DNA from 4 places in the Kitasatospora sp. NPDC004614 genome. Region 1 is predicted to be linked to each of the others. Evidence: riboswitches for the same ligand, from Rfam matches in the RefSeq annotation. Region 1 holds a riboswitch; each other region holds the start of a gene.
What was found. Region 1 has a riboswitch for cobalamin ahead of metE (5-methyltetrahydropteroyltriglutamate--homocysteine S-methyltransferase). Riboswitches for the same ligand answer to the same signal wherever they lie in the genome.
Positions count from the first base shown of each region.

Region 2: it holds a riboswitch for cobalamin, as region 1 does, so the genes downstream of both, ACFYST_RS05230 (acyl-CoA thioesterase) here and metE (5-methyltetrahydropteroyltriglutamate--homocysteine S-methyltransferase) in region 1, are expected to answer to the same signal.
Region 3: it holds a riboswitch for cobalamin, as region 1 does, so the genes downstream of both, ACFYST_RS24855 (ribonucleoside-diphosphate reductase subunit alpha) here and metE (5-methyltetrahydropteroyltriglutamate--homocysteine S-methyltransferase) in region 1, are expected to answer to the same signal.
Region 4: it holds a riboswitch for cobalamin, as region 1 does, so the genes downstream of both, cobN (cobaltochelatase subunit CobN) here and metE (5-methyltetrahydropteroyltriglutamate--homocysteine S-methyltransferase) in region 1, are expected to answer to the same signal.

Region 1 is NZ_JBIALR010000026.1:36,478-39,676, reverse strand. Features, by position in the region: gene metE (5-methyltetrahydropteroyltriglutamate--homocysteine S-methyltransferase) at 1-1,679, opposite strand, end outside; cobalamin riboswitch at 1,827-2,049, opposite strand; gene cobF (precorrin-6A synthase (deacetylating)) at 2,113-2,874, opposite strand; gene ACFYST_RS33460 (hypothetical protein) at 3,156-3,199, shown strand, end outside.
Region 2 is NZ_JBIALR010000001.1:1,190,015-1,193,213, reverse strand. Features, by position in the region: gene ACFYST_RS05235 (putative Ig domain-containing protein) at 1-1,104, opposite strand, end outside; gene ACFYST_RS05230 (acyl-CoA thioesterase) at 1,343-1,780, opposite strand; cobalamin riboswitch at 1,847-1,991, opposite strand; gene ACFYST_RS05225 (sulfurtransferase TusA family protein) at 2,860-3,141, opposite strand; gene ACFYST_RS05220 (MFS transporter) at 3,138-3,199, opposite strand, start outside.
Region 3 is NZ_JBIALR010000013.1:102,982-106,180, reverse strand. Features, by position in the region: gene ACFYST_RS24855 (ribonucleoside-diphosphate reductase subunit alpha) at 1-1,466, opposite strand, end outside; cobalamin riboswitch at 1,639-1,771, opposite strand; gene ACFYST_RS24850 (GNAT family N-acetyltransferase) at 1,892-2,386, opposite strand; gene ACFYST_RS24845 (helix-turn-helix domain-containing protein) at 2,656-3,199, shown strand, end outside.
Region 4 is NZ_JBIALR010000001.1:1,109,736-1,112,934, reverse strand. Features, by position in the region: gene ACFYST_RS04855 (hypothetical protein) at 1-1,050, opposite strand, end outside; cobalamin riboswitch at 1,275-1,413, shown strand; gene cobN (cobaltochelatase subunit CobN) at 1,688-3,199, shown strand, end outside.

The sequences.
Region 1 (3,199 bases):
ACCGGGCGGTCCGTCAGGTTCTGTGCGAACGCGTACCAGTCGACGGTCATCGGGGACGGGCGGGAGATGTCACCGGCCAGCACCGGCGGCCGCACGTACCGGGTGCCGTAGGACTGCACCCAGCCGTGCCGGGTGGTCAGGTAGCCGGTGAGCTGCTCGGCGAAGTACTGCACCATGTCGCTGCGTTCGGGTTCGCCGTGCACGAGCACGTCCAGGCCGGCCTGTTCCTGGCAGGCGATCACCTCGCGGATCTCGTCGGCCATCCGCGCGTGGTAGTCCGCCTCCTCCAGCAGTCCGGCGTTCAACTCGGCGCGGGCGGTGCGCAGTTCGTCGGTCTGCGGGAACGAGCCGATGGTGGTGGTGGGCAGCGGCGGCAACTGGAGCCGGGCCCGCTGGGCGGCGGCGCGGACGGGGTACGGGTCGGCGCGGCGGGTGTCGGCGTCGGTGACGGCGGCGGCGCGGGCCCGGACGGCCGGGTCGCGGGTGATCGGGGATGCCGCGCGGGACGCCAAGTCGGCCCGGTTGGCAGCGAGTTGGGCGGTGACGGCGGAGGTCCCCTCGCGCAGGGCGCGGGCCAGCAGGGCCGTCTCGGCGGCCTTCTGCCGGGCGAACGCCAGCCAGCGGCCGATCTGCTGGTCCAGGTCGCGCTCGGCGACCACGTCCAGTGGGACGTGCAGCAGCGAGCAGGACGGGGCGACGTCCACCCGGTCGGCGAGGCCGAGCAGGGTGGCGAGGGTGGCCAGCGACTTCTCCAGGTCGTTGATCCACACGTTGCGGCCGTCCACCACGCCCGCGACCAGCCGCTTGCCGGGCAGGCCGCCGACCGCGGCGAGATCGGCGAGGTTGCCGGCGGCCGGTCCGGTGAAGTCCAGCGCCAGACCCTCGACCGGGGATTCGGCAAGTACCGGCAGGGCCTCGCCGAGGCGGTCGAAGTACGAGGCGACCAGCAGTTTCGGACGGTCCGTCAGCGCGCCGAGGTCGCGGAACGCGCGGGCGGCGGCGTTCAGTTCGGCCGGGGTGCGGTCCTGGACGAGCGCCGGTTCGTCCAGTTGGGCCCATCCGGCGCCGGCGGCCCGCAGTTCGGCCAGCAGTTCGGCGTACACCGGCAGCAGCCGGTCCAGCAGGGTGAGCGGCTCGAAACCGTTCGCGGTTCCGGGCGCGGCCTTGGCGAGCAGCAGGTAGCTGACCGGGCCGAGCAGCACCGGGCGGGCCCGGTAGCCCTGGCCGAGTGCCTCGCGGAGCTCGCCGACCTGCTTGGCGGAGTTCGCGACGAACACCGTGTCCGGCCCCAACTCCGGTATCAGATAGTGGTAGTTGGTGTCGAACCACTTGGTCATTTCGAGCGGCGCGAGTTCCTGGGTGCCGCGCGCCATGGCGAAGTAGCCGGCCAGCGGGTCGGCGTCCACCGCGGCCCGGTGCCGGGGCGGGATCGCACCGACGGCGACGGTGGTGTCCAGCACGTGGTCGTACAGCGAGAAGTCGCCGGTGGGGACTTCGGTGATGCCGGCGCCGGCCAGTTGACGCCAGTTGGCGCAGCGCAGTTCGGCGGCGGCGGCGAGCAGCGCGTCAGCGGCGACGGTGCCCTTCCAGTAGCCCTCGACGGCCTTCTTCAGTTCCCGGTCGGCGCCCTGACGGGGGTAGCCGTGGACAGTTGCCGCGGCTGTGGACCTCGTGGTCAAGGGGACTCTCCTTCGCGAGCCTCGAACCTGGGTCCGACGACACCGCGGAAAGCGAAGGCCCGTGAGTCGTGCGGCGCTGTCAACTGCGCCTGCCCGACCGATGGTTGGCCGACCCGCCCGCGAGGTCACCGGAGGCCGGGAGCGAGCCGTCGCACCCGGGCAACGGGCAGGTCTTCGGACTCGCGGGCCCCGCCCGGGCCGACGCCCGGACACCTACTGGCCGTCGCTTCCCGGGCCCGTCCGGACCCAGTGCGTATGACGGCGGTCGTTCCCACTCACCGCTGCGGGGCAGTCCCGGATTCCCACCGGGTTCCCTCTTACGACGCGCCTGCCCAGAGGCAGTGCGCGAACCAGTTGCGCGATCAGTCTAGAACGAGGCGGACGGGTGGGGGAGTTGGGCTCCGCACCCGTCCGCTCGATGGGGTGTGCGGGGTCAGTCCTCGGTGCGGCGCAGCAGGTAGCTGTCCATGATCCAGCCCTTGCGTTCGCGCGCCTGCTCGCGCAACTCCGCGATCCGGTCCGCCTGTTCGGCGAGCGGACCGGAGGCCAGGATCTCGTCCTCGGTGCCCAGGTAGGCGCCGTAGTGGATGTGCACACCCGCCGGGTCGATCTTGGTGAACGCGGCCTGCCCGTCCAGCATCACCACCGCGTCTTCTGAGCCCGGCCCGAAGCCTTCGGCGGCGAGGCGGCGCCCCGTGGTGATCCGCACCGGCCGCGCGGTGCGGGTCAGGGTGGTGCGGTGGCGGGCGGCCAGGACCGAGATGCTGCTGATGCCGGGGATGACGGTGTACTCGAACTCGGTGCGGCCGCGCGCCAGGATCCGGTCCAGCACGGCGGTCACGCTGTCGTACAGCGCCGGGTCGCCCCAGACCAGCAGGGCACCGGTCTCGCCGTCCGCCAGCTCCTCGATCACCGCCTGCTCGACCAGATCGGCCCGCCGCTCCCGCCACTCCTCGACGGCCTCCCGGTACGCGGCCGTGCTCCGGTCGCGCGCCGGGTCGATCAACTCGACCACCCGGTGCCCGGGCCGCCCGTGCTCGGCGATCATCTGTCGCCGCAACCGGATCAGGTCCTGGCGCTCCTCGGGCTTGTCCAGCAGCAGAAACGCATCCGTGCGGCCGATCGCCTTGACCGCCTCCAGAGTGAGGTGGTCGGGATCGCCCGCGCCGATGCCGATGACGAGAAGGGTACGCATGACGCCGATTCTGCCTGGTCCCTCCCGCGCAGCCGCAGGTGGGAGGCACGTTGGGGAACGGATGCTCCGTCAACCAGCTGCCGCCTTCGAACTCGGCCGGGTGTCGTCCTTCCGCGGGGGCCGATCCCGAGGGGCGCGGTGGACCAGGGCGGTGCAGGGGTGGGCGAACGGTTTTCGGCCCCGATCCGGCGGTAACGCCGCAGGTGGGACGCGGTCTGTTCACGGACCCGGCGGCCTGCCAGGCTCACCGCGCCGGACACCGACCAGGAGGGGCAACGGAGATGACAGGACTTCGGCAGACACTGACCAGATGGATCGCGGTGAT
Region 2 (3,199 bases), on a different contig from region 1:
GGGCAGGCCGGTGGCCGCGTAGGACAGCGTGCCGCCGGCGGTGTCGGTGGCGGACAGCTGGAGGCTGGTCGCGGTGCCGACGGTGGCGGTGCGGGCGCCCGGGTTGGTCAGCGAGACCGAGCCGGTGTTGCCGCCGGAGCCGCCGCCCTGGGCGAGCCAGTCGGTGGCGTTGAGGGCGAGCGCGGCGTCGGTGCCGGCCGGGTCGTTCCACCCGTTGTAGAGGGTGTTGCCGGGCTGGCCGGTGCCGTCGTCGATCGGCGAGGAGTCGCCCCAGATCGCCACCCGGCCCTTGCCGAACGTCGAAGTGACGAACGCCGCACCGGTGTTGCCGCTGTAACCGGTGCGGTAGACCAGGCCCTTGACGTTCGGGTTGTCGGCGGGCTTCAGGGTGAAGGTGGTGCCGTTGCGGATGATCGAGCCGGTGACGGTCCCGAACGGCCCGTTGATCACCGGGTCGGTGGCGGAGGAGATCGCCCGCGGGTTGTCGGTGGTGATGTTCAGGAGGTCGACGGAGAAGCCGAACGGGTCGTTGTTGTTGACGCCGTTGCTGGTCAGCAGGTCGTTGATGATGGCCGGGGAGTCCCAGCCGTCGTTGTTGCGGTCGCTCTGGGTGTGGTCCGAGATCAGGAACAGGCCGCCGCCGTTCTGCACGAACGTCATCACGGCGGTCTTCTCGGCCGCGCTGAGGCGGATGTTGGGCTCGGGGATCACGAACTCGTCGAAGTTGGCGAGGTCGAGCGCGCCGCCGGTGCCGTAGGTGATGGTGTTGCCGGCGGGCAGCGTCTTCAGGCTGTAGTTGCCGGTCTTCTGCAGCGCCACGCCCCAGGCCGAGATGGCGCCGGTCCAGCTGGTCTCGCTGGTCGGGTTGGCGTTCTGCGCCAGCGGGTCGGGCTGGCTGGTGGAGATGATCCAGTCCGCGTTGCCCGCGGTCTCCGCCTTGGTGTTGTCGAACAGCACCCGCTTCGGGGTGCCGGTGGCGGCCGCGGCGGCGTTCTTGGGGGTGGCCGCGGTGGCGTGCTGCGGGACGGCGCTCGCGCCGGCGGCGACCACCAGTGCGGCGGCGGCGAGGGCCAGCGGGCGGGCGGCCTTCCACGTTCTGATCATCTGTCAATCTCCTAGGACCACAGGAACCATGGGGTGTGGTGCGGTGCGCTACGCGCGTAGGCGGGCACACGCTGCCATGGTGGGGTAATCGGAGCTTGAACGGAACATGTCGATCACGCGCCGTCCGCAATGGTGCGGTTTGTCCCTACGTGAGGGTGATCACCTTGCGGCGGCGACAACCATGAGCCCGGAACGCCAGGTGGGACGGCATTCCGGGCTCACGGACGGTGGCGCCGCGTCAGGCAGCCGCGGGTTCCAGCAGAGCCGGGACGGGACGCGGGTGGCTGTCGGCGTCGATGGCGACGAACGTGAGCCGACCGGTGGCGACCCGGGTGACCGGCCCCGTGGCGTTCCAGCGCTCGGCCGTGACGGTGACGTGGACGGTCATCGAGGTACGCCCCGCCCGCTCCAGCTCCGCGTGCGCGGTGAGCAGGTCACCGGCCCGGACCGGGGCCAGGAACGCCATGCTGTCCACGGCGGCGGTGACCGCCGGGCCTTCGGCGTGCCGGGCGGCGGCCGCGCCGGCGGCGTCGTCGATGAGCTTCATCACCACGCCGCCGTGGATGGTGCCGTAGAGGTTGGTGTCGTGCTCACTCATGATGTGCGCGAGCGTCACCTCGGACGCCTGTGCGGGCTTTGCGGCGGACACCACAGGTGCGACGGTCTGATCTGCCACGTCAACTCTCCTTCGCGAGTCACGGCTGGACGATCCGCGGCGCCGGTGGGCACCGCGGGCGGCGGCAGGTCTTCGGACTCGCGGGCATCTCCCCAGGAGGGCCTGTCTACTGGCCGTCGCTTCCCGGACCGGTCGGGCCCAGTGCATGTGACGGCGGTCGTTCCCGCTCACCGCTGCGAGGCAGTCCTGGACTCGCACCAGGTTCCCTCTTGCGACGCTCCAGCCCTGGCTCGGACGGGGGCGAACCGCTGCCCGACCAGCCTATATCCCCATCCGAGGTGCTCAGTCCGCCCTCCGGCCGGGAGGCCTGGGAGCTGTCGGCCCGCGGGGCGTCGGGGCCGACTTCGACGGCGGGGCGGCGGCGGGACGGGGGCGACCGGTGGGAAGGTCACGCCCCCGAGGGGGTCGGTTCGCCGGGCAGCCACGACGCGTCGGGCGGGTGAGGGTCGGACCGGCGGCCGGCGCAGCGCGAAGGCCTCGACGGCGACGGGACCGGGTCCGCCGGGCGATGTCACGGGCGTCGGCGCGGGCGTCGGCGCAGGCGTCGGGGTGGGTGGGGGCGCAGGCGTCGGGGCAGGCGTCGGCGCAGGCGTCGGGGTGGGTGGGGGCGCAGGCGTCGGGGCAGGCGTCGGGGTGGGTGGGGGCGCAGGCGTCGGGGCAGGCGTCGGGGCGGGTGGGGTCGGGTCGATGGACAGGCGCGAAGGCCTCGACGGCGACGGGAACGAAGTAGCCGTGACCGGCGGGGAGGTCACGCGAGGCGCTCTGCCCTGCGCCCGCCCGGAGGGGTGTACGTCCGCCGGGCGGTGCCACGGGACGTCGGCACGGGCCGGGGGGCGGATCGGCTGCCGGGCGCAGCGCGAACGGCTCGGCAGCGACGCGACCGCAGGGCGCTCCGCGTGGAGTGACGTCAGTCCACCAGGCGCGGCACCAACGAACCCGGCAGCAACACGACCGCGAGGCGCTCCACCGCAAAGGCATCAGTCCGCCGGGGGGGGCGCCACGGGGCGTCGGCGCAGGGTCGGGCGCGGCGCGCAGGGCTCGGCAGCGGCGGGACCGCCCGGCGTCCGCCCGGAGGGGCGTCAGTCCGCCGGGCGGTGCCATGGGGCGTCGGGGCGGGTGGGGGTGGGGGTGGCGGTCAGGCGGAGGGCGTAGGTCTCGGCGGAGACGGGGCCGAGGTAGTGGTGGCCGGTGAGGTGGCACCAGGCGGGGAGGTCGAGGGGGGCGGCGGGGTCGGTGGCGTGGACGTGGACGATGGTGCCGGCGGGGGCGTCGGTGATGGCGGCGCGCAGGCGCAGCAGCAGGGTGACGCAGAGCAATCCGCGTCCGTCGACGGTGAGTTGGGGCGTCTGGTGGTCGGTCATCGCTTGGCCCGGGTGGCGGCGGTGGCGAGGGCAGGGAGGATCAGCAGGGCGAGCAGGC
Region 3 (3,199 bases), on a different contig from region 1:
GTGACCGCGGTGCGCACGGTGGCGTCCAGGCGGTCCCAGTCCATCGCGTTGATCAGGTCGTCCGCCGAGGCGCCTGGGGCGACGTGCGCGCCCAGGTTGACCGAGCCCAGGTTGCAGACTGCGGTCTCGGAGTCGTCGGTGACCTCCAGGATCTCGGTGCACAGGTTCGAGGAGTGCACCGTGCGGCCCGGCAGCGCGGTCTGGTTGGCGGCGCGGTTGGAGGCGTCCTTGAAGGTCATCCAGCCGTTGCCGGTCTGCGCCAGGGTGCGCATCATCCGGGCGTACAGGGTCTGCGCCGGGATGGTGCGGACGGCCTTGCCGGCCAGCTCGGCCTTGCGGTAGGCCTCGTCGAAGTCGGCGCCCCACAGGTCGACCAGCTCGGGGACGTCCGCCGGGGAGAACAGCGACCAGTCCTCGTTGGCGTTCACGCGGCGCATGAACTCGTCCGGGATCCAGTGCGCCAGGTTCAGGTTGTGGGTGCGGCGGGCCTCTTCGCCGGTGTTGTCGCGGAGCTCCAGGAACTCCTCGATGTCGGCGTGCCAGGTCTCCAGGTACACGCAGGCCGCGCCCTTGCGCCGTCCGCCCTGGTTGACCGCCGCCACGGAGGAGTCCAGGGTGCGCAGGAACGGGACGATGCCGTTCGACTTGCCGTTGGTGCCGCGGATCAGCGAGCCGCGGGAGCGGATCCGGGAGTAGGACAGGCCGATGCCGCCGGCGTGCTTGGACAGCCGGGCGATCTGCGCGTAGCGGTTGTAGATCGAGTCCAGGTTGTCCAGCGGCGAGTCCAGCAGGTAGCAGGAGGACATCTGCGGGTGCCGGGTGCCGGAGTTGAACAGCGTCGGGGAGCTGGTCAGGTACTCCAGGCGGCTCATCAGCTTGTAGAGCTCGGCCACCTCCAGCACCGACTGCTCGGAGTTGCCGACCGCCAGGCCCGCCGCCACGCGCAGCAGGAAGTGCTGCGGGGTCTCGACCACCTTGCGGGTGATCGGGTGGCGCAGCAGGTAGCGGGACTGCACGGTGCGCAGGCCGAAGTACTCGAAGCGGTCGTCGCCGGCGGCGTCGATCAGCGAGTCGAACAGCGCGGTGTGGGCGGCGACGAACTCGGCGGTCGCGTCGCCGATCAGGCCCTCGGCGTGGCCGACGGCGATCGAGGCGGAGAACGAGGTGACGCCCTGGGTGGCGGCCTCGTCGGCGATCTCCATCGCCAGCAGGCGGGCGGCCAGCTTCGAGTACTGCGGGTCCTCGGCGATCATCGACGCGGCGGCCTCCACGGCCAGCCCGCGCAGCTCGGCGAAGTCCGAGCCGGCGTGGCGGCCGCGCAGCGCGGCGGCGGCGACGTGGCCGGGGTCCACCTGGGGGAGGTCGGTGCTGCGGTCGGTGAGCAGCCGAAGCAGTGCCGCACCGGGGTCGGTGAAGGCGTCGGCGGAAGCCTGGGACGGCAGGGTGACTGAGGCGGCGACGGTCAAGGCGCACTCTCTCCTGTGGCGGCGGCGGACGTGGCTCAAGGTGTCCGGTGGCGCGCGTGCGGCAGGGGAGGACGGCACGCCGAAAACGCTCGATCGGCGCGCGAAAGACCCACCCCCGGCCCGCCCGCGAGGCCGGACGGCAAAACAGTGCTGCATGGCGTCTGCGGGGATGCCGTGTCGCACACCGTCGGTCAGGTCCTCGGACTGCGCGGGCGTTGCTACAGCCCGCTCACCGTTGCGGGGCAGTCCCGGATTCGCACCGGGTTCCCCTGCTTCGACAGCGAGGTCGAGCATACATGTTGTGGCGGCTGGAGCTGGCGGCACCAGATGTAGTAGCGCGTGTCGCGTTGGAGGTGCCGCGCGTAGACAACGGAAACCGCGCCGGAGCCGCCTCGGAACGGCCGCAGAACCGCCGCAGAACCGCCTCAGAACCGCATCGTGTAGACCATCAGGTCCACGCCCGGGGCCGCCTCCCAGTCCCGTCCGGGGGTGCGGAGGAAGCCCAGAGCATCGTAGATCCGGTGCGCCGCGGTCATCTCCGGCCGGGTGGAGAACGCCATCCCGGCCAGTCCGAGTTCCCGGCTGCGGTCCATCGCCGCGCGGACCAGCGCCCGTCCGACGCCGCGCCCGCGGGCGGCCGCGCCGACCGCCAGCATCCGGATCTCGCCCTCGTCCGGGAGCGCGACGTCCGCCCAGGGGGTGCCGCCTGCGGCGAACGTCACGCAGCCGAGGACCGTCCCGTCGCCGTCGACGGCGACCAGCAGCTCGGCCTCCCGGTTGCGGCGTGCGGTGTCCCTCAGCAGTTCGACGTAGCCGGACGCGGGGTCGGTGTGGCCGTCGCCGACGAAGGCTTCGATGCTGACCTCCCCGGCTCCGGCGAGGTCGTGGTCGAGGGCGCGGCGGACGATCGGGGAGTGCATCCGGACAGTGTGCCGGACCGCGTCCGGCGCGGGTCGGCCAGGTCCGGGTCGAAGGGGTAGCCGGTCGGGCGGTGCCGTTCGGGCCGGCCCGGGCGGCCGTTGCGGTTCAGGTCGCGGCCGACCAGAACGCCGAGGAGTCCGAAGCTGCCGATGAGGCCCAGCAGGGCGAGCGCGGAGGTCATGGCCCCACTCTCCGCGCCGCGGCACCCCGTCACGAGTGGCAGGAACGCAGCATTGCCACGAAATCCTGCCACTGCCATGCTGGACGGATGCTGAGGAACGTCGCGGTGATCGTGCTGGAGGAGATCCACCCCTTCGAACTGGGCGTGGCCTGCGAGGTGTTCGGCCTGGACCGCAGCGACACCGGCCTGCCGGTGTACGAGTTCGGCCTGGTCGGCGACCGGCCCGGCCCGATGCGCACCCACGCCGGCTTCGACGTCCACGTGCCGTACGGCCCGGAGCGGCTCGCCGAGGCGGACCTGGTGATCGCCACCGCCACCGGCATCCGCGACCACTACCCCGAGGCGCTCTGCGAGGCCCTGCGGGCCGCCCACGCGCGCGGCGCCCATACGCTGTCGATCTGCTCCGGCAGCTTCCTGCTCGGCGCCGCCGGCCTGCTCGACGGCCGCCGCAGCACCACCCACTGGCGGTACGCCGACGTGCTGGCCGAGCGCTTCCCGCTGACCACCGTCGAACCCGACGTGCTGTACGTGGACGACGACCCGGTGATCACCTCGGCCGGCACCGCCGCCGGCATCGACGCCTGCCTGCACCTGGTGCGCAAGGTGCAGGGCGCCGAGGTGGCCCGGGAGA
Region 4 (3,199 bases), on a different contig from region 1:
CCCGCAACCGGGCAGACCGGTGCAGGCGCTGACGCCCTCCCAGGGGCCTCCGGACTCGACCCGGAAGCCCGCGTCGGCGAGGCGTGGCAACCAGTCGGCACCGGCTCCGGGCACCACGACGCCCCGCCACGGCGTGAGCCGCACGCTCGCGCCGCCGCCGCCGCTCGCGCCGTCGCACCCCTCCCCCGCCGACGCCAGCGCGTCCGCCAGCAGTCGCCACTGCGCACTGGTCGCACGGCCGAACCGCAGCCCGACCGACACCCCGCCACCGCGACCGCCACCACCACCGCCGCCATCACCGCCACCACCACCACCGGGGATCGCACCCAGCACCGGTCGCTCCCCCGTGAATCGCGGCAGCGGCACGTCGCCGGCGGGCAGTTCGGACTGCACTTCGCGCAGGTGCCAGGCACGGCCGGCGGCCAGGTCGAGGAAGTGGCGGGCGGCGTCGAGGGCGGCGGGGACGGGGTGGTCGACGGTGGAGGCGTGGTCGGCGCGGCCGAGGCGCAGCAGGGCGCGGCCGTCGCCGATTGCGATCAAGGTCACATCGGCGTCGAGGGCGGCGGTGTCGCCGCGGCCGTCGTCGAGGGCGAACAGGAACTTGCCGGAGAGTCGGGCGGCCCAGGGTGCGGCGCACAGGGCGGCGTCCAACTCTCGCACCCAGTACGGGAGATCGACGCCCGGGGCGCCGCGGCCGTCGAGGCCGGCGAGCGGGGAGGCGGCGATGTTGCGGACGCGTTCGTGGGTGTCGGAGGGCAACAGGCCGACGGAGCGGAGCCGTTCGGCGAGGTCGGTGGCGCACTGTTCGCGCAGGCCGCGCAGCTGGAGGTTGCCGCGGGAGGTGATCTCGACTTCGCCGTCGCCCAGCGCGTCGGCCGCGTCGGCCAGGGCGAGTAGCTGATGGTACGTCAAGTAACCGCCGGGGAGGCGGAGTCGTGCGAGTTGGCCGTCCTCGGCGGGGTGCAGGCGGAGCGCGCCGGGGCAGGCGTCGGCGCGGCCTCGGTCGGGCCCGACGAAGGGTGCCGCAAGGGCGTCGGGTGTGGGTGGCATGGCGGCGAGCATACCCATGGCCGCGATTCGCGCCACCGCCCCGACCACCGCCCCGACCAGCAGCCCGGCCACCACCCGAGTGGCAGCCCCAATCGTCGCCCGGAGCTCGCCCGAAGGTCCCGCGCCAGAGTCAAATCCCCAGGTCAGCACGGGTTCCCGGGGGCGGAACCGGTGGGGCGTCGCAGGTCACACTCCCGCCGACGGGCCATCAACCCGTACGATGCTGGGCGGGCACCTCTCGGGGTGTCCGCTGCCAGCGACGGCACAGCGGAGGAAGTCCGGTGAGAATCCGGTGCGGTCCCGCCACTGTGACCGCGGCTCAGTGAGCCGTGGGAGCCAGGAACTCCGGCCGTCCTCCACTGCCCGGGGCGAGGACCCCGAGGAAGGTCCGTGCCATGCGCTGCCGCATGCCCGCATCCCGGCGGGTGCCCGTGGGCTCTGTCCCCACCGGGGCATCCACCGGGCCGTCGTCCGTTGCGACATCCCCCGGGCCGTCCGTCGCGACGTCCACCGGGCTGTCCATCGCACCGCCCGTCGGGCCGTCCCACGTCCTCGATCACACCTGTGCTCCCACCACCGGGTTGACCGGGTTGCCCGGGTTGTCCGCGCTGTTCGAGATGCCCGGGAGGGCTTTCGCATGATCCTGCTGCTGTCCACGTCGGACACGGACCTGCTGAGTGCCCGGGCGTCGAGCGGGCCGGTGCGGTTCCGTTGGGGCAATCCGGCACGCCTGGATCCCGCCGAGCTGCCTGCCCTGCTGGAGGGTGTGGAGCTGGTGGTGGTGCGGCTGCTGGGTGGGCGTCGGGCCTGGCAGGAGGGGCTGGACGTGCTGCTCGCGGGGCCGCGTCCGGTGGTGGTGCTGACGGGTGAGCAGGCGCCGGACGCGCAGTTGATGGAGTTGTCGACGGTGCCGGCGGGCATCGCGGCGGAGGCGCACGCGTACTTGGCGCACGGTGGTCCGGAGAACCTGGCGGAGCTGGGTGCGTTCCTGTCGGACACGGTGCTGCTGACAGGTCACGGGTTCGCGCCGCCGGCCTCGGCCCCGTCCTGGGGTCCGCTGGAGCGCACCGCCCGCACCTCGGAGGGCCCTTCCGTCGCGGTGCTGTACTACCGGGCGCACCACATGAGCGGCAACACGGCGTTCGTGGAGACGCTCTGCCGGGCGATCGAGGACGAGGGTGCGCAGGCCCGCGCGTACTTCTGCGCGTCGCTGCGCGGCGCGGAGCCGGAGCTCCTGGCGGAGCTGGGCGCGGCCGACGTGATCGTGACGACGGTGCTGGCGGCGGGCGGCACCCGGCCGGCCGACGCGCAGGCGGGTGGGGACGAAGAGGCTTGGGACGCCGGGGAGTTGGCGGCGTTGGACCGGCCGATCCTGCAGGCGCTGTGCCTGACCTGGTCGCGGGCGCAGTGGGCGGGCAGTGACGACGGGCTGTCTCCGTTGGACACGGCGACGCAGGTGGCGGTGCCGGAGTTCGACGGTCGGCTGATCACTGTTCCGTTCTCGTTCAAGGAGGTCGACGAGGACGGGCTTACGGTGTACGCAGCGGACCCGGAGCGTGCGTCGCGGGTCGCCGGGATCGCGGTGCGGCATGCGCGGCTGCGGCACACTCCGGCGTCCGAGCGGCGCCTCGCCCTCGTTCTGTCCGCTTATCCGACCAAGCATGCGCGGGTCGGCAACGCGGTCGGCCTGGACACCCCGGCCTCGGCGATCCGGCTGCTGGAGCGGCTGCGCGCGGAGGGCATGGACCTGGGCGACAGCCTGCCGGGTCTGGACACCGGGACCGGGCACGGCCACGACGGCGACGCGCTGATCCACGCGCTGATCGAGGCGGGCGGCTACGACCAGGCGTGGCTGACGGAGGACCAGCTGTCCCGCAACCCGGTGCGCATCCCGGCCGCCGACTACCGGCGCTGGTACGCCACGCTCCCGGCGGCGCTGCGCGAGCAGGTGGAGGAGCACTGGGGTCCGGCGCCGGGCGAGCTGTATGTCGACCGGTCGCAGAACCCGGACGGCGACATCGTGCTGGCGGGTCTCCGGTCGGGCAATCTGCTGGTGCTGATCCAGCCGCCGCGCGGGTTCGGCGAGAACCCGGTGGCGATCTACCACGACCCGGATCTGCCGCCGAGCCACCACTACTTGGCGGCGTAC